Regions from separate parts of the Paenibacillus sp. ALJ109b genome, predicted to be linked through region 2. Evidence: riboswitches for the same ligand, from Rfam matches in the RefSeq annotation. Region 2 holds a riboswitch; the other holds the start of a gene.
What was found. A riboswitch is a leader RNA that binds a small molecule or an ion and turns the genes downstream of it on or off. The one in region 2 is predicted to bind cobalamin.
Positions count from the first base shown of each region.

Region 1: linked by a shared signal. The riboswitch ahead of G3352_RS11595 (ABC transporter substrate-binding protein) and the one ahead of metE (5-methyltetrahydropteroyltriglutamate--homocysteine S-methyltransferase) in region 2 are both predicted to bind cobalamin.

Region 1 covers NZ_JAAIFP010000008.1:411,119-416,258, forward strand. Annotated here, with positions in the region: gene G3352_RS11580 (adenosylcobinamide amidohydrolase) at 1-404, shown strand, start outside; gene cbiB (adenosylcobinamide-phosphate synthase CbiB) at 449-1,429, shown strand; gene G3352_RS11590 (histidine phosphatase family protein) at 1,420-2,067, shown strand; cobalamin riboswitch at 2,209-2,356, shown strand; gene G3352_RS11595 (ABC transporter substrate-binding protein) at 2,791-3,795, shown strand; gene G3352_RS11600 (FecCD family ABC transporter permease) at 3,792-4,838, shown strand; gene G3352_RS11605 (ABC transporter ATP-binding protein) at 4,835-5,140, shown strand, end outside.
Region 2 covers NZ_JAAIFP010000015.1:233,418-249,712, reverse strand. Annotated here, with positions in the region: gene G3352_RS17095 (NfeD family protein) at 1-102, opposite strand, end outside; gene G3352_RS17090 (cation diffusion facilitator family transporter) at 506-1,507, opposite strand; gene G3352_RS17085 (DODA-type extradiol aromatic ring-opening family dioxygenase) at 1,707-2,477, opposite strand; gene G3352_RS17080 (alpha/beta hydrolase) at 2,477-3,151, opposite strand; gene G3352_RS17075 (glyoxalase superfamily protein) at 3,373-3,741, shown strand; gene G3352_RS17070 (helix-turn-helix domain-containing protein) at 3,798-4,346, shown strand; gene G3352_RS17065 (3-ketoacyl-ACP reductase) at 4,567-5,286, opposite strand; gene G3352_RS17060 (DUF4097 family beta strand repeat-containing protein) at 5,371-6,273, opposite strand; gene G3352_RS17055 (HAAS signaling domain-containing protein) at 6,276-6,866, opposite strand; gene G3352_RS17050 (PadR family transcriptional regulator) at 6,859-7,188, opposite strand; gene G3352_RS17045 (FAD-dependent oxidoreductase) at 7,463-9,007, opposite strand; gene G3352_RS17040 (glycoside hydrolase family 3 C-terminal domain-containing protein) at 9,388-12,207, shown strand; gene metE (5-methyltetrahydropteroyltriglutamate--homocysteine S-methyltransferase) at 12,310-14,649, opposite strand; cobalamin riboswitch at 14,870-15,067, opposite strand; gene nrdG (anaerobic ribonucleoside-triphosphate reductase activating protein) at 15,326-15,832, opposite strand; gene G3352_RS17025 (anaerobic ribonucleoside triphosphate reductase) at 15,829-16,295, opposite strand, start outside.

The DNA.
Region 1 (5,140 bases), on a different contig from region 2:
TCGATGCTGCGGGGAATGAGATGAGCAATGGGACGGTGCCCCAGAAAATTGGGAAGGTTTTGGCTTCGACCTATACTCCCGGTACGATCAATATCATGTTGTGGATGAATGGGCGTATGACTGCCGGAGCGATGGTGAATGCCATTCAGACTGCGGTAGAGGCGAAGGCCGCTGCGTTAGCTGATTTCGGTGTGGCGGATCCAGAGAATGGTCTAACCGCAACCGGAACAACAACGGATGCCATCGTACTCGCGGTAAGCCAGGCTGGAGTAAATAAACCGCTCATCAGTTACGCCGGGACGGCTACGGTCATGGGTGCAGCAATCGGCAGGCTGGTGTATGACACGATAACGGAAAGCCTGCAAGCTGCGCAGGAGTGGAAAGAGAGGAATTACAAGCAATGACATCTCTGCTGCATCAATGGGCTTCCTGGCCGATCTGGACGGGAATGGCTGGAGCCTGGGTTATTATAGGAGCATACATATTGGATCGTTGCATCGGTGATCCGCGCTGGATTCCCCATCCGGTGATTGGCATGGGAAAGGCTATCTCTGCACTGGAGCGAGCGATAAGGACGCGGGTGCACTCAAACCGTGCACTCAAAAGAGCTGGCGTTTTATTTCCTATTTTGATTGCAGGCGGTTCTTTTGCACTGACTTGGGGATTAATCTATGTGCTGGGTCTTATTCATCCCGCTGTTGCGGTTGTGGCAGAAGTGGTGCTAATAGCAACAACCATTGCCTCGAAAGGTTTGAAGGATGCAGGTATGGAAGTTTACCACCATCTGAGTCAACAGGACTGGCCTGCGGCGAGACGTTCACTTGGTATGATAGTAGGGCGTGATACGGCTCATCTGGATGAACCGGAGATTGTGCGGGGAACGGTGGAGACTGTGGCGGAGAATATCGTGGATGCTATCGTCTCTCCACTGTTCTATGCCCTGATTGGTGGTGCACCACTTGCCATGGCCTATCGGGCGGTGAATACACTGGATTCCATGGTAGGTTATAAAAATGAAAAATATCTGCATCTCGGTTGGGCGTCTGCCCGTCTGGATGATTGGGCCAATTGGATTCCCGCGCGGCTTACCGCTTTGCTGTTGATTATGGGAGCTTGGTTCATGAAGCTGGATGCCAGAGGGGCTGCACGCATGGTGTCCCGGGATGCACGACTTCACCCAAGCCCAAATAGCGGTTTCCCCGAGTCGGCGGTGGCCGGAGCGCTGGGCATAAGACTTGGCGGGCATAACGTATATCACGGAGTAGCTTCATTTCGCGCATATATGGGCGAGCCGTCAAGACGGATGGAAGCAGAAGATATTGTACGAACAACACGGCTTATGTTCTGGTCGGCAGGTTCTTTTGTTTTAGTATGTTGGTTGGTCACCTTAGGGATATGGTCTGCTGGAGGTGCACTGTTATGGAGATAGAAGCTGGACCTAGTGGCATGCAAAGTCGTGAGCTTATTTTGATACGTCATGGTACAACGGCGTGGAACTTGGAAAAAAGGTATCTTGGGCATTCCGACATCGGACTGTTGCCTGAAGCAGAGCAGGAGCTATCTTCGCTGCGTGAGCAATTCAGCAATATCACATGCGACGCCCTATATTGCAGTGATCTGCTGCGTTGTCAGCAGACACTTGCACACATTGCATCACCCCAAACAGGACAGGCCAAGCTTGATCCCCGACTAAGGGAGATTGACTTTGGTCAGTGGGAGGGGTTGACCTACGATCAGCTTAAGGACAATCCAAAGTACCGAGACTGGATCGATGCGCCCCAGGAGGTAACGCCACCGAGTGGCGAGCCTTGGACAGCATTTGCTGCGCGGATTGATTCATTTATGAAAGAGAGTCTGATGTCCTTTTCACCAATACTTCACTCTCGCAGCATAAATGTGCCAAAAGTAGCCGTGATTACGCATGGTGGTGTTATTCGTTATATGGTGTCACGTCTCATTCCGAATCAAGATTTCTGGGATACGCAGGTGGTACCAGGACAAGCGATAAAGATCCGGCTGGATGGCGATGGGGACAGCTGGGTTGGAACCAGATTGACTTTTCCGTAAATCGGGTTGTAAGGATGTACAATATAACCTATAATCACAACAGAAGTGTGACTTAGCAAGTGCATCATCGGATGGAGGCTCAACAAGCTCTACCAAGGAATGCTCACTTGAATGGTTAAACAATATTAGCGACCATGGGTCCCGTAGCAATGTTTCATGGGTTCATATGAGGCCATGAACGGCAAACGGGTGAAATAGGGAAGCCGGTGTAAATCCGGCACGGTCCCGCCACTGTAAATCAGGATGAATTCCTGTAAGTCAGGTTACCTGCCCTGGACGTATAAACCGGTGTTCCTTCGAGGAAAGGACAGCGTTTCGGGCAGTTCTCTTTGCATATACAGCGCCAAGCTGACCATGCACAGATCGCCACATGCGAGACGTCATCCCTGATCCTGACCCAAGGATTGGGGATTTTATTTTTTCATATAAGATGAACCGAATATTACACGAGAACGAAGAGTGCAGAACCAATCTGAAGAAGCGTATGCGTTCGCCTAAAAGCTTTCTGAAAGAAAGCTGCATCGGAAGCATATGCTTATCACCGGATTTTCCCCTTTTCAAAAAGGGGATCAAAAAAATCTGGGGATAACAGCGATCGGAAGATGGTACTGCAATCGTAGTGGCCTAGTGTAAAGTTTTATTGGATCAACTTATATAGGAACACAAATTCAAGCGGAATTGGGACAGGAGCACTACTCACTAGAATGGATAGAGAAGGGGAGAATGAACACAATGAATTTCAAGACATGGAAAGGCGTAGCGTCACTGCTAAGCGCAGCGATGCTGGCACTGACGTTGGCCGGATGTGGTACAACAACAACGAACGAGGGTACAGGAACCTCGCAACCTGCACAGGAGCAATCCCAGGAACAGGCGCAGACAGATCTCAAAACACAATACCCACTCACGGTTACAGATGCTACGGGTGAATCATTTACCTTTGATAAAGCACCAGCCAAAATCGTATCTGTATCTCCAGCTGAAACGGAATCCCTGTTCGCACTCGGATTGGACGAGCAGATCGTAGGGGTATCCGACTATGACGATTATCCGGAAGCAGCAACAAAGAAACCAAAAATGGGCGGCATAACAAAGCCTAATGAAGAGTCGATCATTGCGGCTGAAGCAGATATCGTATTTACAGGTATCTCGATGAGCGAAGAGTCGGTGAAGAAACTGCGCGATCTGGGCATTACCATTTTCAAAACAGATCCTAAATCAGTGGATGATGTGATGAACAACATTGAAACATTTGGTAAAATCACGGATCATCAGGAAAAAGCACAGGAGATCATCACCCAAATGAAACAGGATGTGGCTGATGTAACTGAAGCTGTGAAGGCAGTTAAACCAGAAGAGAAGAAAAAAGTATATGTTGAGTTCTCCCCAGGTTGGACTGTGGGTAAAGGCGAATTCATGGATGAATTGATCACACTTGCCGGAGGAAACAACGTAGCTTCCGACTTGACTGGCTGGAACCAGATTAATGAAGAGAACATTATTGCTTCCAATCCGGACGTCATTCTGTTTGCGAACGATGTTATTGACGAAAATTCCAAAACATTGGATCAAATTATCAAAGCACGTAGTGGATGGGATCAAATCACGGCTGTGAAAAACGATGCAGTCATCGGTCTGGATGCCAACCTGTTGAGCCGTCCGGGACCACGGGTAACCCAAGGTCTGAAAGAAGTAGCCAAAGCGATCTACCCTGATCTGTTCAAATGAGTAAAAAGCTGGCAGTGTACGGAACGGCCGGAATTGTGCTGCTTGTGTTAACCGTGCTCATCTGCACGGGCATCGGTTCGGTTGCCCTGCCTGTCCGGGACATTGCGGGCATCTTGCTTCATCGCATTCCCTGGCTGGGCGACTGGATTGTTCCTGACTGGAATACAGCAGCAGAACAGATTATATGGAAGGTCAGATTCCCACGTGTACTGCTTGCCGTGCTTGTAGGTGCATCGCTGGCGATTGCCGGAACTGGATTCCAGGGGGTTCTTCGTAACCCTCTGGCTGATCCGTTTACCCTGGGCGTATCGTCCGGTGCATCGGTAGGTGCGGCTTTTCTGATTTTTTTCGGATTGCAGTATGCACTGATTGGGATCTGGACTCTGCCACTGGTCGCGTTTCTGACGGGAGTAATAACATTGTGGTTTGTGCTGGCCCTCGCTCGTGAGGGACGCAAAATACCGACACACAGCCTCATTCTGGCTGGTGTGGTCATGCAAAGTTTCCTGGGAGCAGTAGTCTCCTTCCTGTCGACCATGTCGAAGCAGACAATTAATGAAATTATATACTGGACGATGGGAAGTCTGGCACTGCGTGGGTGGTCGTATACGGCCATCCTTTTCCCGTATTTTGTACTGGGGCTGATTTTCCTCTGGAGCCGTGCGCGTTCGTTGAATGTGCTTGCTTTGGGGGAACGACAGGCTGCGCATATCGGGGTTAAGGTGGATGGATTGAAACTGTCGGTGTTAGCGGTGGGTACGCTGCTTACCGCAGGCGCTGTCTCCGTATCCGGCGTGATTGGCTTCGTCGGCTTGGTCATTCCGCATATTCTTCGGCTCATCGTCGGACCTGATTATCGCTTGCTGGTGCCTTTGTCAGCGATTGGGGGAGCCATCTTCATGGTCTGGGCAGATACGATTGCACGCTCATTGCTGGCCCCAACCGAAATTCCGCTGGGTGTAGTTACGGCTTTTGTTGGAGCGCCATTTTTTGCGTATTTGCTACACCGGAACAAAAAGCTGCGGAAGGGGATGATGCCATGAGTACATTCATGAAAACAGACCTTACCAAGAGTCGGCCGATGATAGAAGTCAAAGAAGCTGGTAAAATGTATGGTAACCATCGGGCTCTGCATGCGGTGGACTGGAAAGTCACAGAGGGTGAATGGTGGGGCGTTGTTGGTCCAAACGGCAGTGGAAAATCGACTCTGCTTCAGCTACTTGCCGGAACCGAACAGCCGAACGATGGCAGCATACAGATTGATGGACGCGACATTTCATCATACACCCGTAAAGATCTGTCGCGCATGATTGCTGTCTTGCAGCAGGATGGACTGCCGGCCATC
Region 2 (16,295 bases):
CGTGGCAAAGATTGTACCAGGACCGAGTGAACCTCCCTGGTTCAAAATCAGGTACACGCCGAGCAAAATAAGCACAGGCGCAAGGATGGTGCGTTTAGCCATAATATCTCTCCTTTTCAATACAAGATCAATTCCCGAACGGTCATGGAGTATGTTTTCTCGTTATTCACAGCATACCATGAACCGCAAATGGGTATCCTCGGTCTTTGGAGTTAAACTGAACCTAGACTAAAGTCTAGGTTAAAACATGCAATCGAGATTAGTCCAATCAAAGGCTCCACTGAGGCGTTCCGTCTGAAATGGCTGGATAAATTGATAAAGATGGGCATGAAGCAAGGTGGCAGAAGTAAACCCCATGCCGGTCACTCAGCGAATGCTAACCAACAAGTTTAGCTCAACTTTAGCAGCCATGGAGTTATATTAGCTATGTCGCGTTGTTTGCTATGTGAAGAAGCCCACTCCGCGAAGAGTGGGCCCTTTTCTATTATTAAAACAGGAAAATCCGTTATTTCAATACATCAGAATGCTTCTTGCCCCAGCTGTTCACGCCATCATCTTCGATAATCGAAATGGCCGCATCAGCAATGTCCGGATCTGTCATTAACTTCTCTTGGATACGGAACTTGATATCATCGGCATCGGCAAGACTCAATCCTTTGGTCAGTTCAATCAGACCTTCTACGTGATAATAACGACCTTCCTGAATAATGCGCATCATCTGGATATCTGCAACATGAGAGTCTGCCAGAATGGTCTGGGATACTTTATCCTCAACATCCTGTGGAGCCGCTACACCAATCAGTCCGATCATATTGTCATAACCGACACGGAAAGCGACAGCAATCATCAGGCATCCAATAATGGTCGTCACGATTCCATCGAGCAATGCAAAATTGGTCAGTGCAATGACGACGACAGAGATCAGTGCGAGTGTCGCACCGAGTACCGCTACAATATCTTCGTAAAATACAAGGCGTGTTGACGGTGCGGCGCGTCCTACATTTTTGATCGCAGCAGGGAACAGGGCGAGGCCCGACGCTTTGGGCGCACGTGCTTCGTGTATAATTTCTTTCATCGCTTTAATCAAAATGGCTCCATCGATCACAATGTTAAGCACCAGCACGCCGATGTTAATCCAGATACCGCCGGAATGAGCAGCCGGATGCAGTAACAAGTGAATCCCTTCATGGATCGTTTCATACGCCATAATGGTAACAACGATAACGGCAATCATACAGAAAATGTTGATGACTCGCCCGAATCCGGTCGGAAAGCGGCGTGTAGGTTTTTTCTCGGACAACACACTTCCGACAAAGACAAACCCTTGGTTGATGGCATCGGCCAAAGAGTGCATCGCCGAGGCGAACATGGCGCCACTGCCACTGAATAGAAAGGCTCCTCCTTTACACAGTGCAAGTACGGCATTTCCTGCCATAGCTACGGCCGAGGATGTGTTTCCCTTTTTGACGAGAGACATTAAGCTCTCAGACTTTGGTTGTTCAGCCACTTCGAATGTTCCTCCCAGAAAGATGTGATAGGTGTAGAAAGAGTATTCCTTAATTACAGCTTGGTCATTTCCACTAAATGTTATTATAGCTTGCTTTACAACTCCCAGCATTATGCAAAAAAGGTCATATCACTAAAAACACCCGTGCGAGTTCGCACGAGTGTCTGGTTATTTTTATATAAGGTGTTATATCAATGGATCAATCAAATTTCCAGCAAGACAGGCTCAGGTTGCCATACTGATAGGCTTTGAACAGAAGGGATGCCTGTTTGTTCTGATCTCCCGCACCCATGGCGAGCAGCAATGGTACAAAATGCTCTGGAGTTGGCACGGCTGCTTGGGCTGATGGTGCCAGTTTGTCATAGGCGAAGAGGGACGCTGTATCCCAGCCCACCAGTTTGTCATGCAGCCAGTTGTCAAATGCCATGGCCCAAGGATCAACGCCTGCGCTTTCCCAGTTTAACTGACGCAGGTTGTGTACCGTTCCTCCACTGCCAATCACTAGAACGTCCTGCTCACGCAATGTAGCCAGCGCTTGTCCTACCTGATATTGCTGTTCATTGGACAGATATCGATTCACGGATAATGCAATGACCGGAATGTCCGCATTCGGATAAAGCAGGCGTAGGACGACCCAAGCACCGTGATCCAGACCACGAATGGAGTCATTTTCTACCGGAATACCAACATTCGCGAACAGGCGCTGAATTTCCGCTGTTGTCTCTTCATGTCCTTGAGCAGGATATTTGATCTGATATAGCTCGGGCTGGAAGCCGCCGAAATCATAGATGGTCTCATAATTGGCTACTGAAGAAACCAATTGAGTTGTAGATTCCCAGTGAGCAGAGAACAATACGATCGCTTTGGGTTTCGGCAGTTCCTGTCCAAGTTTTTGCAGAAATTCAGTGTATGCATTTTCCTCCAGTGCAAGTGATGGCGCACCGTGAGCGATAAACAGAGATGGCATCATTATGAATTCAGTCCTTTCGGGTCTTCGGCAGTTAGCTTGGCATCCGTCCGAAGCCATAGTTGAAATTGTTGATATAAGTCTGGGGTGACTTGGTGTCCACCGTGATATGGAACGTACGTAACGTTATTGGTCTGTTCCCGGAAAAAGCTGGCGTTATCTTCGCCAAGTTGCAGCGGGAAGAGATGATCCTGATCGCCATGCGAAATAAATACAGATAACTCCGAGTTGGGCTGTATCTTGTATTCGTCTTTCACAAATTGTGGAATGTAACCACTCATGGCTACAATTCCCTTGATTGCATCTCTCATGATCAGCGAGAGCGTCATCGCCATAATGGCTCCCTGACTGAATCCGGCGATGTAACGCCGTGCGGGATCAATGGCATATTGGGCGGACAGGTCAACCATTAGCTGTTGCAGTCCCTGAACAGAGGCGTCGAACAACTCACGGACGGGATTGCCAATGCTTTTAATTTGAAAATAGGCGTAGCCACTACCCTGAACAATGGGCCCACGTACGGCGACGATAATAAAATCGGACTGAAGAGGCTCCATTAAACGAAGCATATCCTGCTCATCCGAACCCATACCATGCAGGGCAAAGATAACGGGGTATTGTTGTTCTGTATTGTAATTGGAAGGAAGCCGAACCTCGTAAGTCAATGAATAATTCAATGCAACCACCACCTGTTAAGAAATGAGTAATCAAAATAAAGTTCACTAATATGAAATTAATATTCTTATTGATGAACAAAATTTATCATGATTCCATTGTAGGGTCAATATTTTTTTTGTATTATGAAAATATGTTCCGTATAAAAAATCTATAATGCTCTATAACGATGTAGCAGGCGGATCGCCAAAGTAATCCACATATTACTCCCAAGGACGTGATAATGATGCTCAACGGAATCGTACCTATTCTGAGGATATTTGATGAAGACAAGGCGAAAGAGTTCTACCTGGAATATCTGGGTTTTCGATTGGATTGGGAACATCGGTTTGAGCCAGATTTGCCTCTATATATGCAGGTATCTTTGGACTCCATTCAATTGCATCTATCCGGACATCATGGCGATTGTACGCCTGGAGGGGCATTGCGAATAGAAACGGATGCGCTCGATGCATTATGTGAGGCGCTCAATCGGAAAAAGTACAAGCATTCCAGACCTGGCATTACCGACACACCGTGGAATTTAAGGGAAATGACAGTGATTGATCCGTTTGGCAACCGGATTGTTTTTTATGAACCTAACGCAGAATAAGATTGAGTATTGATTATTCAGATCGGATATACAGATCAAAGGGGGAGGATTGCAGCATGGATATTGGTCTAGCCATTCGTACGATCCGCAAACAAAAACAGATCACCATCATGCAAATGTGCGAGGGTACGGGGCTGTCCAAGGGGTTTATCAGCAACGTGGAAAATAATAAAACATCACCGTCCATCGCGACGCTTGAAAGTATCGCAGATTATCTGGAAGTGCCACTGCCATACTTGCTGCTGTCACCGGAGCAGCGGATGAACGTGGTGCGCAAGGATGAGCGCAAGGAGACGACTGCCGGAAGTGGGCAGATCAAAGTACAGCATCTAACGGCAAAGGGTGCCATGCGCATGTCCATTGTAGAGCTGCCAGCAGGTGCATCGACTGGGGTTAATAAGCACGCCGGAGAAGAGAGTCATCTGGTTCTGCAAGGCCGAATTCGCGCAGAGCAGTGTGAGGATGTAGAGATTCTGGAAGCGGGGGATTCATTCAGCTGGAATGCCATCGTTCCCCACGAAGTAACCAATATTGGGGAGGAGCCCGCGGTAGTACTGATCGCCGTGTCCAAGGAGTTGGATTTGGACCATTTGTGGAACGCATAAGCTGAGGATCGTGGAATGGAGAATGAGAGAAGTAACGCTGCATTAATCATAAGGGTAGAGAATCAGCATGATGAATCATATTCGGACACGTTGGCGGCTGCTGAATATGTAAAAGGCCGCCCAGAGGTTTCTCGGGCGGCTGGATGGCGACGGAGTGCATCATTAGAAATGGTTGCTTCCGTCATTCATTGTTCTTTATAAATAGTCTGACTGATCCTGCTTACTGTGGATTAGTTGTCCAGATGCCTGCGGCTTTAACAAATACACGGTCCGACAGTTTGAGCGTCGCCAAAGCCAGTTCAGCTACGTCTTCCGCTTGCATCATGCGGTCTTCATCTCCAATTTTGAGTCCGGCATTAGTTGCCAGCTCCGTGTTCACTGTACTTGGTGTTAACGCAGTAACTCGGATATTGGATTTGCGCACTTCCTGCATTAGGGATTCGGTCATGCCGAGCAGTGCGAATTTGGAAGCACAGTAAGCTGAGCCTGTAGCAAATCCACGCTCGCCTGCGGTGGAGGCGATGTTGATAATGCTGCCGCTGCTTTCCTTAATCATGCTTGGCAGTACAGCACGAGTTACATAGTATGTACCCATGACATTAACATGCAGGATACGTTCCCACTCTTCCGGGTCCATGTCCAGCAGTGTGCCGAAGCTTGCAATGCCTGCATTGTTGATCAGAATGTCGACTGCGCCAAGCTCCATCTCAATCGCAGCTACGGCTGCTTCAGCCTGAGTACGATCGGAAATATCCGCAATAGCACTGGTTACTTTTACACCATATTCCTGGCTCAGCGATTGCTGGAGAGCCTCCAGATCGGAGGCCGTCCGAGCGATAAGTCCAAGATGTACACCTTCCTTGGCAAGTGCTTCAGCAATGGCACGGCCAATACCTTTACCGGCGCCAGTGATGACAGCCGTTTTATTTTTAAGTTCCATGTGGGTAACTCCTCCTTAGAATTGGACTAGCATTTAATTATACTATATTACCCACAGTTCGAATATTTGCTTCATCATGATTTATTATGATTGTTTGATCTTGATGCTGCCTGAAGTGGTGCGAGCTTTGATGACCTCACGGCTTACCATGGGGGAATCAGGTATATTTACATCACCGGATGTGGCCTGTGCATCGTAAATGCCGTCAAAATCGGGCGCTGCCTGTATGGAAATATCTCCTGATTGTCCCGATACATCAATTGGACCTGAAACTTCTTGCTCAATTTTCACACTACCGGAAGTGAACTTAACATTTGCTGCACCGTTCAATTGCGTAATTTTGGTATCTCCTGACTGTACACTTCGGGTCACATCGCCATCAATGCCATTCAGCGTGAAACTTCCGGAAGTTTGTTTGACTTCCATATCTCCCGCAATTGCCGCAGCTTTAATGTCTCCTGAAGTTAGATCGAGTTGAATGGTTGGTACGGTAATATCCTGAAGGTGAATGCTTCCAGACGTAGTGTTAAGGTCCAAGGTATTGGCATGCAGACCCTTCAGATCCAGATCACTGGAAGAAGAGACGATGTTAACTTCATCCAGCTGATGTCCTTCAGGTAACGCAACCGTAATTGTTTGCTGCTGATTATTCCAATAAAGTGTGAAAAATTGCAAACGCAAACGCTCTTCCTGGTTTAACGTAAAGGTTCCATCTGTTATCGAAGCCTGTTTAAAACCTTCAATGGTGGCCGGGTCCCACTTTCCGTCGACTTCAATGTAGCCATTGGAATCCGGACTGACAACGAATTCAATATCTGCGCTTAAGTTGGCATTCATCATGATATTGTGCAGCTCATCATTTTTAAATTCCCAACGTTTGGAGTAGGGCTCTCTCTTGTCTCCGAACTGAACTCCGTATATGGAGGTTCCGAGCAAACCGATGCCGATACATAGTATGGCTAAAGCAATCCATTTTTTGGTGCTCATGATTAGACATCCCCTTTCATCGTCTTTTGATTCCATCTTATATACTGAAGAGTGATTGACTTAAAGGCTTTAAACACCAATTTTGTTGCAATGGCGAATAGGATGCCTATACCGAATACTCCAATCGAAACGAACAATTCAGAATACTCGAAATGGCCGAGATATAAGAAATCCACAGCAGCAGCAACCGGGGCTAATACCAGCAGCGACAAACTGGCAATGGTGAGCCATACCGACCACAGAGTCAGTCCTAGCGGAATCGCGAGTATGATGTTCAAGAAAAAAAGTCCGATTGCCGTGAAGAAGTTGCGTGCAGCCCGATTTCCCTTCTTTTGCTGTGAACGCATTTCTTCGAATGTTGGCGCATAAAACGGATCAGATCCTGGCGTATATGCATCATACCGGTCACCTAAAGCTTCTTTGGCAATCTCGATCGGATGCCCCAGTTCCCGTGCAATTTCTTCTTCCATTCTTCCTTCTCTTAATCCCATCTCAAAATGCTGTTCATAATCAGCGAGCAATTCGGCCCGTTCCAGCGGGTCCATCGGTCTTAGATGAATCTCCATTGCCTGCATGAATTGTTGTCTATTCATTTGGGGTACCTTCCTCTATAAGATTTGCGACATTGCGCACAAAACTATTCCATTCATTCGTTAGAGTCTTCATATAGTCACGGCCGGTATCAGACAGTTTATAGTACTTACGTGGTGGGCCTTCACTGGATTCCTGCAGGTAAGTCGTACAATAGCCGTCATTGACCAATCTCCGCAAAAGGGGATACAGCGCACCTTCCGCCACTTCAATATGCTGGGATACAGCCTGAGCCAGTTCGTAGCCGTAACGATCCTGGCGGTTGATCAGCACGAGGACGCATAGTTCCAGCACCCCTTTTTTGAATTGAATATTAACATTCACTTGGGTTCCTCCTTGTTGCTCTATCCAATCACTAGTGTGTATTGTTCAGTAGTCGTGAATTCATCATAGCATCCGGTAGTGTTTAATGCAAGGTAGTGATTTTAAAATAGTTCCGTATCACGATGTCCCGCTAAGTTGGACTAACTTCGTTTTCTCGCTAATTAATCTATAGATCAGCATACGCAAAACCCGAATCGGTTACTTCCGTCTGAAGACGGATTCCGATCCGGGTCTATGGGATGAAGGTATACAACGATGGGGGTATCAGCTTAGTTTATTCTTGTGCTTCCAGCACCTTAAGGTCTTTAACAGCAGGGCCTTCAATGACTTTGCCTGCGTAATCGAAGCGTGAGCCGTGGCATGGGCAATCCCAGGAACGTTCCCCAGCATTCCATTCCACTTCACAACCCAAATGGGTGCAGGTAGTATCCACCAGAAAGAGTTTGCCCGTCGGGTCCTTGTAGGCGCCAGCACGTTTACCATCATGGCGAACAACAGCGCCTTCATCGTTGCCGAGTTCTCCCGTGTTCTTGTGAATAATGCCGACTTTACCGGAGATCAGTTCCGCGGCTACATTGACATTCTCTACAAGGAAGTTTTTCACACCAGGGTCTACCTTGAATCTTGCAGGATCGAATACAGCAGCGTAAGCGTTGTCGCGTCCGGTAATCCGGTCCGTAAGGATATGCCCAGCCATCGTTCCTGTGGTCATGCCCCATTTGGCAAAGCCGGTAGCCACATAGACACGTTCATGTCGTCCAGTAATTGGCCCAATGTAAGGGACCTTATCGATGGAGATCAGATCCTGGGCTGACCAGCGGAAAGGGATGTTGCGAATGCCAAATGTTTCTGCTGCATAGCGCTCCAAATTTTCATAATGACCGACAGTACAGATGCCCTGTCCGGTTTTGTGATTTTCCCCTCCAAAGATGATGTGTTCCTTCCCTTTATGAATGACAGTACGCAGGGATCGATAGGGTTCATCGTCTGAGATATACATGCCACCGGTGAAAGGTTTCTGAGGTTCAACAACAACAGCATAGGAACGTTCAGCGTGCAGCCGTGAAAAATAAAATCCGGGGTCATAGACCGGGAAATGGGAGGCAACAACGACATGTTCGGCCGTTACGGATGGACCATTCTCATATGTCCGCACATGTAGCGAGGCATCCTCCTCTACATCGGTTACCGTTGTATGTTCGTAGATGCGTACACCTTTCTTGACTGCGGATTCCAGTAAGTAATGTAAATAACTAAGCGGGTCAAAGCGAGCCTGTCCCGGCATCTTAATCCCTGCCCTGGACGGAACAGGGATGGGGAGGGGATCAACCCATTGACCAGGAATATTCAGCTTGCCATAGGCTGTCAGCTCAATCTCCAGCTTTTTGAGATTTTCCTCGGATTGAATGTAGACATAGGCATCTTCCTCAGCCCACTGGCAATCAATCTGTTTCTCTTTTACCAGATCGCGCATCCACTTGGCAGCTGTTGCATTGCCTTCATAATACATGTGGGCCTGTTCTTCTCCAAAATGATGAAGCAATTCATCAAATATCACGCCATGCTGTGCCGATACCTTGGCCGTTGTATGGCCTGTTGTGCCATCCAGTACTTTTCCGGCTTCAAGCACAACCACACGCATGCCCTTCTGGGCCAGCAAATAGGCTGTTGTAATGCCTGCAATTCCTGCACCAATAATGGCTACATCAGCGGTTGTATCTTCTGTCAGTTTCGGATATTCATTGAATGGGTTTGTTGCTCTCCACAGCGATTCCGGAATGGAAGGCAAACCCGTGGGGTGCTGTTGATGGTCACTCACTCGATTTTCCTCCTTCAATATTCTTTTTCATTAAGGACTATGCCTAGCTCAATAAGTACGTCATATCTTTACTCCTATCCATGATTACCATCCTGTACCAGAATAAAACGATTGTCCGCATACTTTCCTGAGGAAAGTTCACATTTTCCTGTGAAGCACCCCTGTTTTTTTTGCTAAACATGCTATATGATAGATTTACCGAAACCGTTTTAGTAAATAAAAAGAAGAGTTAACGATGGCTTGTAAAGTGCTTGTTCTAAAAGGTTAAATCTTCGAATTGTGAGGTTGGATACATCAAGAATACATCGTATTAATTTACCAATTATGAATCCGCTATCATTCTAAATAAATCAATGAATTACTAAAGGAGATTCCATATCATGACCAACCAAACGAAATATCCTTTCCAGGATACAACGCTCGAGCTTGATACACGTGTAAAGGACCTCGTTTCCCGTCTGTCGGAAGATGAGAAAATCGAATCGATGCTGCAATACCAACCCCCAGTAGAACGCTTGGGTATCGCAGCATATAAACACGGAACAGAAGCAGCCCATGGTCTGGCCTGGCTTGGCGAAGCGACTTCCTTCCCGCAGCCAGTAGGGCTGGCGTGTACCTGGGATGCGGACCTAATGAAAGAGATCGGCTCCGTGATCGGAGACGAGGCACGTGTATTTTACAAACGCAATCCAGCAGTAAACGGTCTGACTTTGTGGGCACCTACGGTTGATATGGAGCGTGATCCACGTTGGGGTCGGAACGAAGAGGCTTATGGTGAAGACCCGGAACTGACTGCTGAGCTGACAACGGCCTTGGTTAAGGGAATTCAGGGCGATCATCCGAAGTATTACAAGGCGATTGCCACATTGAAGCATTTCCTTGCAAACAATAATGAAGTGGACCGTGGCAGTGGTTCATCGAGCATTGATCCGCGCAACATGCGTGAATATTATCTGAAGGCGTTCGAGAAACCGTTCAAAGAGGGCGGCGCGCAGTCAATGATGACCGCGTACAACTCTATTAATGGTACACCAGCATTGCTGCATCCGTTTGTAAACGAGATTGTGAAGGGCGAATGGGGCATGGATGGCTTCATCGTAAGTGATGCAGGGGATGTCATGGGGATCAAGAACGATCATAAATACTATGATTCCCACACACCAGGAACAGTAGAGTCCGTCAAAGCCGGAATTGACAGCATTACCGATGATGCGGATCTGTCGAAACAGGCACTGCGTGAAGGGCTGGAGCAAGGCACACTCACAATGGAAGACATCGATCTGGCGTTGTTCAATACGTTCCGTGTGCGTTTCCGTCTGGGTGAATTCGATCCGGCTGAGGGCAATCCATATGCTTCGATTGGTGAAGAAGCAATGATGACGGAGAAGGCGAAGGCCCTGTCACTGAGAGCAGCGAGAGAACAAGTGGTACTGCTCAAAAATGATAAAGGCACACTGCCGCTGGATAAAACAAAATCCGGCAAAGTGGCTGTGATTGGTCAACTGGGCGGAACGGTCTATCGTGACTGGTATGCAGGCACTATGCCATATAGCGTATCCCCGCTTGAAGCGATCAGCGGCAAAGTAGGAAGCGACAAGGTTGCATTCAAGGATGGCAATGACCGAATTACATTGACTTCCGTCGCAAGCGGCAAGGCTGTCGGATTGGCTGAAGATGAGAAATCATCCATCATTGCTTCGGGAAATGCGGAGACATTTACACTTAGTGACTGGGGCTTTGGCAGTTACACGCTGAAGGCAGACAGTAATGGGAAATACCTGACGACGGATGAAGAAACGGTTACGGCATCAGCGGATGAAGTATATGGCTGGTTTGTGAAGGAAGTATTCCATCTGTTGCCACAACAAGACGGAAGCGTGGGGCTGACGACTTGGAACGGTAAAACAGTAACGGCACCCAATGGTGGAAACGATGTGTTTGCGGTATCCGAAGAGTTGAAATCTTTCGGTGCTACGGAAACGTTCAAAAAGGATATTGTGGTGAATGGATTGGAAGAATCAGTAGCGGCCGCGAAGGAAGCGGAGACGGCGATTGTATTTGTCGGCAACAATCCGCTTGTAAATGGTAAAGAAGAGATCGACCGCCCAAGTCTGGACCTGGCTGAATCCCAGCAGCGTCTGGTTGAAGCCGTGTATGCAGCGAATCCAAATACCGTTGTAGTTATCGTGGGAAGTTACCCGTTCACGTCCAACTGGGTGCAGGAGAACATTCCGGCTGTATTGTATACATCCCATGCAGGACAAGAGTTGGGGAACGCTATAGCTGACGTATTATATGGCGATTATGCACCAGCAGGCCGCCTGAATATGACGTGGGTACAATCCGCAGATCAGCTGACTGATATCAGAGACTACGATATCATTCAATCCGGACGTACGTATCAGTATTTTGAAGGTGATGTACTGTATCCATTCGGACATGGATTAACGTATGCATCGTTTAAATACAGTAATTTGGAGCTGAACCCGGCCCAAGCTGGAGTCGAAGAGATCATTACTGTGCATGTGGATGTGACAAATACAGGAACGATCGCCAGTGATGAGGTTGTGCAGTTGTATGTGCGTGCCGGGCAGTCCCGTGTGAAACGTCCACTCAAAACGTTAAAAGGTTTCCGTCGTCTTCATATTGAAGCTGGAGCTACAGTAAAAGTCAGCTTCACACTGCCAGTTCAGGAACTGGCGATCTGGGATGTAACCCGTGATCGTTATGTGGTCGAAAGCGGCACCTATTCCATTATGGTGGGCAAATCTTCTGCCGATGTTCAGCTTGTTGCTGACCTGACAGTACAAGGGGAGACCATTCCTGCACGTAATCTGGGTGTGGCTACTCGCGCCGAAAATTACGATGCATACTTCGGTGTGGATCTGGATGAGAGCAAAGAGGGCGGAACTTCTGTCCGTGTGGTTGGTGAACAAGGATGGATTGCCTTCAAGGATGCAGATCTGGGCAGCAATGCAGCAGCGCTTGAAGCTCGTGTATCATCAGAGCAGGCAGATGCGGTATTGGAAGTTCGATTGGGCGCACCTGACGGTACACTGGCAGGACGCGTGGAACTGGCACAAGGCGAGGCCCAGCAGTGGTCCACGGTTAAGGCGGACCTGAAAGGCGTAACAGGTCAACAGGATGTATACCTTGTGTTGTCCGCAGGAGTACGTGTCAGCCATTTCGAGATTCATTAAGTCGGATAAAAAGACCTATCAAGATAAACAAATAGAATGATGGTAAATGAAAAAAGCCTCCGAAGGAATTCGGAGGCTTTTATTTGCAATCACAAGCTTCGTTTAGATTGAGGAATCAGCGGTTACTCGTTCTCTTGCTGTACGAGCAGCGTCCACCATGATGCTCAATGCATCTACAACTTCGGCTTTACCACGTGTTTTCAGTCCGCAGTCAGGGTTCACCCAGAACAGATCTGCTGGCAGCACTTGAAGTGCACGCTCAATCATATTCAACATCTCGTCCTTTCCTGGAACACGCGGACTGTGGATATCGTATACGCCGAGTCCGATGCCTTTGTCATACGTATTCTGCTCGAAGCTGCCTACCAGTTCCCCATGGCTACGGGATGTCTCGATCGAGATCACATCTGCATCCAGGTCGCTGATGGCTTCAATAATATCATCGAACTCGCAGTAGCACATATGGGTATGCACCTGCGTTGTTGGTTTTACGGTTGCAGTAGCTAAACGGAAGGATTCCACGGCCCATTGCAGGTACTCATCCCACTTGCTCCGTTTGAGTGGAAGTCCTTCACGCAGAGCTGGCTCATCGACCTGAATCATCTCAATGCCTGCTTGCTCCAGCGCTTCAACCTCGTCCCGAATGGCGCGAGCAATCTGGTAGGATACTTCACTGCGTGGAATATCCGAGCGGACAAAGGACCAGTTCAGGATCGTTACCGGACCTGTGAGCATGCCTTTCACCGGTTTGCTGGTCAGTGTCTGGGCATACGCCGTTTCTTTCACCGTCATCGGTTCATTGAACAGCACATCTCCGTAGATTACAGGTGGCTTCACGCAGCGTGAGCCGTAGGACTGTACCCAGCCATTTTTTGTGAAGGCAAATCCGGTCAGCTTCTCACCGAAAAACTCGACCATATCGGTACGTTCGAACTCACCGTGTACCAGCACATCCAGACCAATTTCCTCCTGGATGGTAATCCACTCCTGGATCTGTTCACGCACATAAGCGTCATATTGCTCCGCATTCCACTCCCCTTTACGGAAGAGTGCACGTGCTTTGCGCACATCAGCCGTTTGCGGGAAGCTGCCAATAGTTGTTGTTGGCAGCAGCGGGAGCGACCATTTTTGCTGCTGCAATTCGCGTCGCTCCTGGAATGACGCGTTACGAAGCAGCTGCTCATCAGCGTGCACCCCTGCAGGCGCACCACTCAGGCGTGTCCGTGATTCGGACTCGCTCAGCAGGCGCACCGCTTCGGTGCTTGCCTGGGCGCGGCGGCTGGCTTCAGCCAAAGCCGCTGCTTGGTCCGCCTGCTTCGCACCGCCGGACAACAACGTGCCGAGCGTCGCAATTTCCTCCAGCTTCTCGTCGGCAAAGGCCAGGGCATTGCGCAGTACCGGATCAAGCGCGCTCTCCTGAGCGGCAGTAACCGGTACATGCAACAGGCTGCAGGAAGGCTGAATGATCAACTTGCCTTCGGCTGCGAATTCAGCCACCTGTTCCAGCAGCTTCGCCGTCTCTGCGAGATCGGCGCGCCAGATGTTGCGCCCGTCGATGACACCGGCGCCCAACCATTTATCCTGCGGGAAGCCATGCTCCCGCAGGCTGGCGAGGTTGCCTTCATAGCCGTGGACCAGGTCCAGGCCGATTCCGGCAACAGGCAGAGCTGTCACGACCGGATAAGCTTCCACCGATTCGAAATACGTTTGAAGCAGCAGCTTCAACTCCGGTGCAGCTTGTGCCAAGGCAGCATACACCTGTTGCAGCAAGGCTTCATCTTCGAAAGAGACAGCCAGCGTTAGAGCAGGCTCGTCGATCTGTACCCACTGTACGCCTTCTGCTTGAAGCTCAGACAGAAGCTGGGCGTATACGGGAACGAGGCGTGTGACGATCTCTGCAAAGTGTTCCGAGTCATAGCCTTTGGCGAACCGTACATATGAGTACGGGCCGACGACAACCGGTTTACCTTCCAGCCCAAGCTCCTGCTTCGCTTCGCGATAGGCGGCAAGGGGTTTATTTTCAAGCAATGCAAATGCAGTATCATTATGAATCTCAGGTACGATGTAGTGATAGTTGGTGTTCAGCCACTTGGTCATCTCACAGGCCGTTGCCTGATCATTACCCCGGGCCATGGCGTAATAAGTAGATACGGATACCGGTCCGCCTGTATGGTTAAAGCGCTCAGGAACGACGCCAAACATCGCGGATACGTCAAGAATATGATCATAGTAGGAGAAGTCGCCCACAGGAATCAGATCGAGCTGCTGTGCCTGCTGTTTCTTCAGATCCTGCAACCGAAGCGTGGTCAGCTCCTGATAAAGCGTGGATTCATCGATTCGGCCAGCCCAGAAGGACTCCAGTGCTTTTTTCCATTCGCGCCCCGCACCGATGCGGGGATAACCGAGGTTGCCTGTCAGTACTTGTTGCTGTGATTGCGACATGTAAAATTCCTCCTCATTTATAATAGGTAAACTCATCAAGTTGAAGCTATTGTGGTGTGTTTCTTTTGAAGGCATCAAAAAAAGGCATTCCTTCCGATTCCATACCCCGAGAAACAGGCATCATGAATGACGACTGTGCACAAAGATAGAATGGGAAAGAACACCTGCTATAAGTAGTTGTAGCGGCTGCTCTAACACCTCCCTATCTTCCGTAGGTCATGCGATGCTGTCGAAACAGGCAGGTCTCCTGGCTTGCGGATCATGGCCATATGCATTCCTTCCCGGTGGTTGCACCAGTGGATTATATGCATAGACTCCCCGTATACAGTGGCGGGACCGCGACGGACTTACACCGTGCTTCCCTTTTAAGCCTGACCACGCATGTAGCGCGGTCGGCACCTGTTTCCGTGTGCAGAAATGTGCGTACACATCTCTGGCTATGAAATTGGCGACCAAGCATAGATGATAGATTGTATCATGATGCAATCGTCGTATACTTGCTCTTATGCTACCAATCATAGACGATAACCTACGGGCTTGCAACATATATTACTAATCCGATCGGAAATAAAATTTTGTTCTATTAATCCTTGATTTACTTGGTAGATTTGGCTCCTTAAAATGAAGCAAATTATCTCGCAAGATGTGCTTGATTCCCCTAAATAAAAAATCGTTACTATGCATCTAACTGCATGGTAACGATTGTCTGGCCAGCCATTGTTGCACCCACATTAACGATGCGCTGATTACGACTGCCGCGAAAAGGAAGAGACACATCACGCTCAGCTGCGATGTAAGGCCCATCGATAATGACGTCGCATAGCCGGGATAACTCCGCCCGTGACGGGTCTGTAATCAGTTCCTCATATACAAACCCCGTGTATGCCCATACAGTCAGATCAGGTCGAGCAGCCCGAAGCTGCCGAACCCAGGAGGCGCATTCTGCTGCAGAGAAAAAAGGATCACCTCCGCATAACGTTACCCCTTCCAGCAAGGGGTGTGAGGTCACTTCATGCAAAATCTGCTGCTGACCCTTCTCCGTAAATGGTTCGCCTGCACGGAAGCTCCATGAGCCGGGGCTGAAACAGCCCGGACAAGCGTGGCGGCATCCGCTGATGAACAACACGGCACGCAGGCCAGGCCCCTCGTTCACTGATTCCGGGATGTAACCATACAGATTCACCGGTGTTTCACCCGGTCTCTCACTTCGGCCTGCTTCGCCCCATTGAAGCGCACTTTATAGTCACCGGTCAGATATCCCGTAACCCGGCGCAGTCGCTGGAAATGTACATGGTCTTCATGAGCCTCACATCCGGGACATACATCTCCAATAACGCCCTCATAGCCACAGGACGGACAACGGTCAATCGGGTGATTAATGGAGAAATACCCAATGTCCTGGGCCAGCGCGTATTGAACGATTCGTTGGAAAGCGGCGGTATTGGCCCTTACATTCCCGTCGAGTTCGACATATGAGATCGCTCCGGCATTACATAGTGAGTGGAAGGGGGCTTCCAGTTCAATCTTGCGATAGGCAGGAAGCGTATGATAGACCGGAATGTGAAATGAATTGGTGTAGTATTCCCTGTCGTTGACCCCTGAGATGCTGCCGTATCGCTCACGATCGATCTTGGTGAATTTGCCGG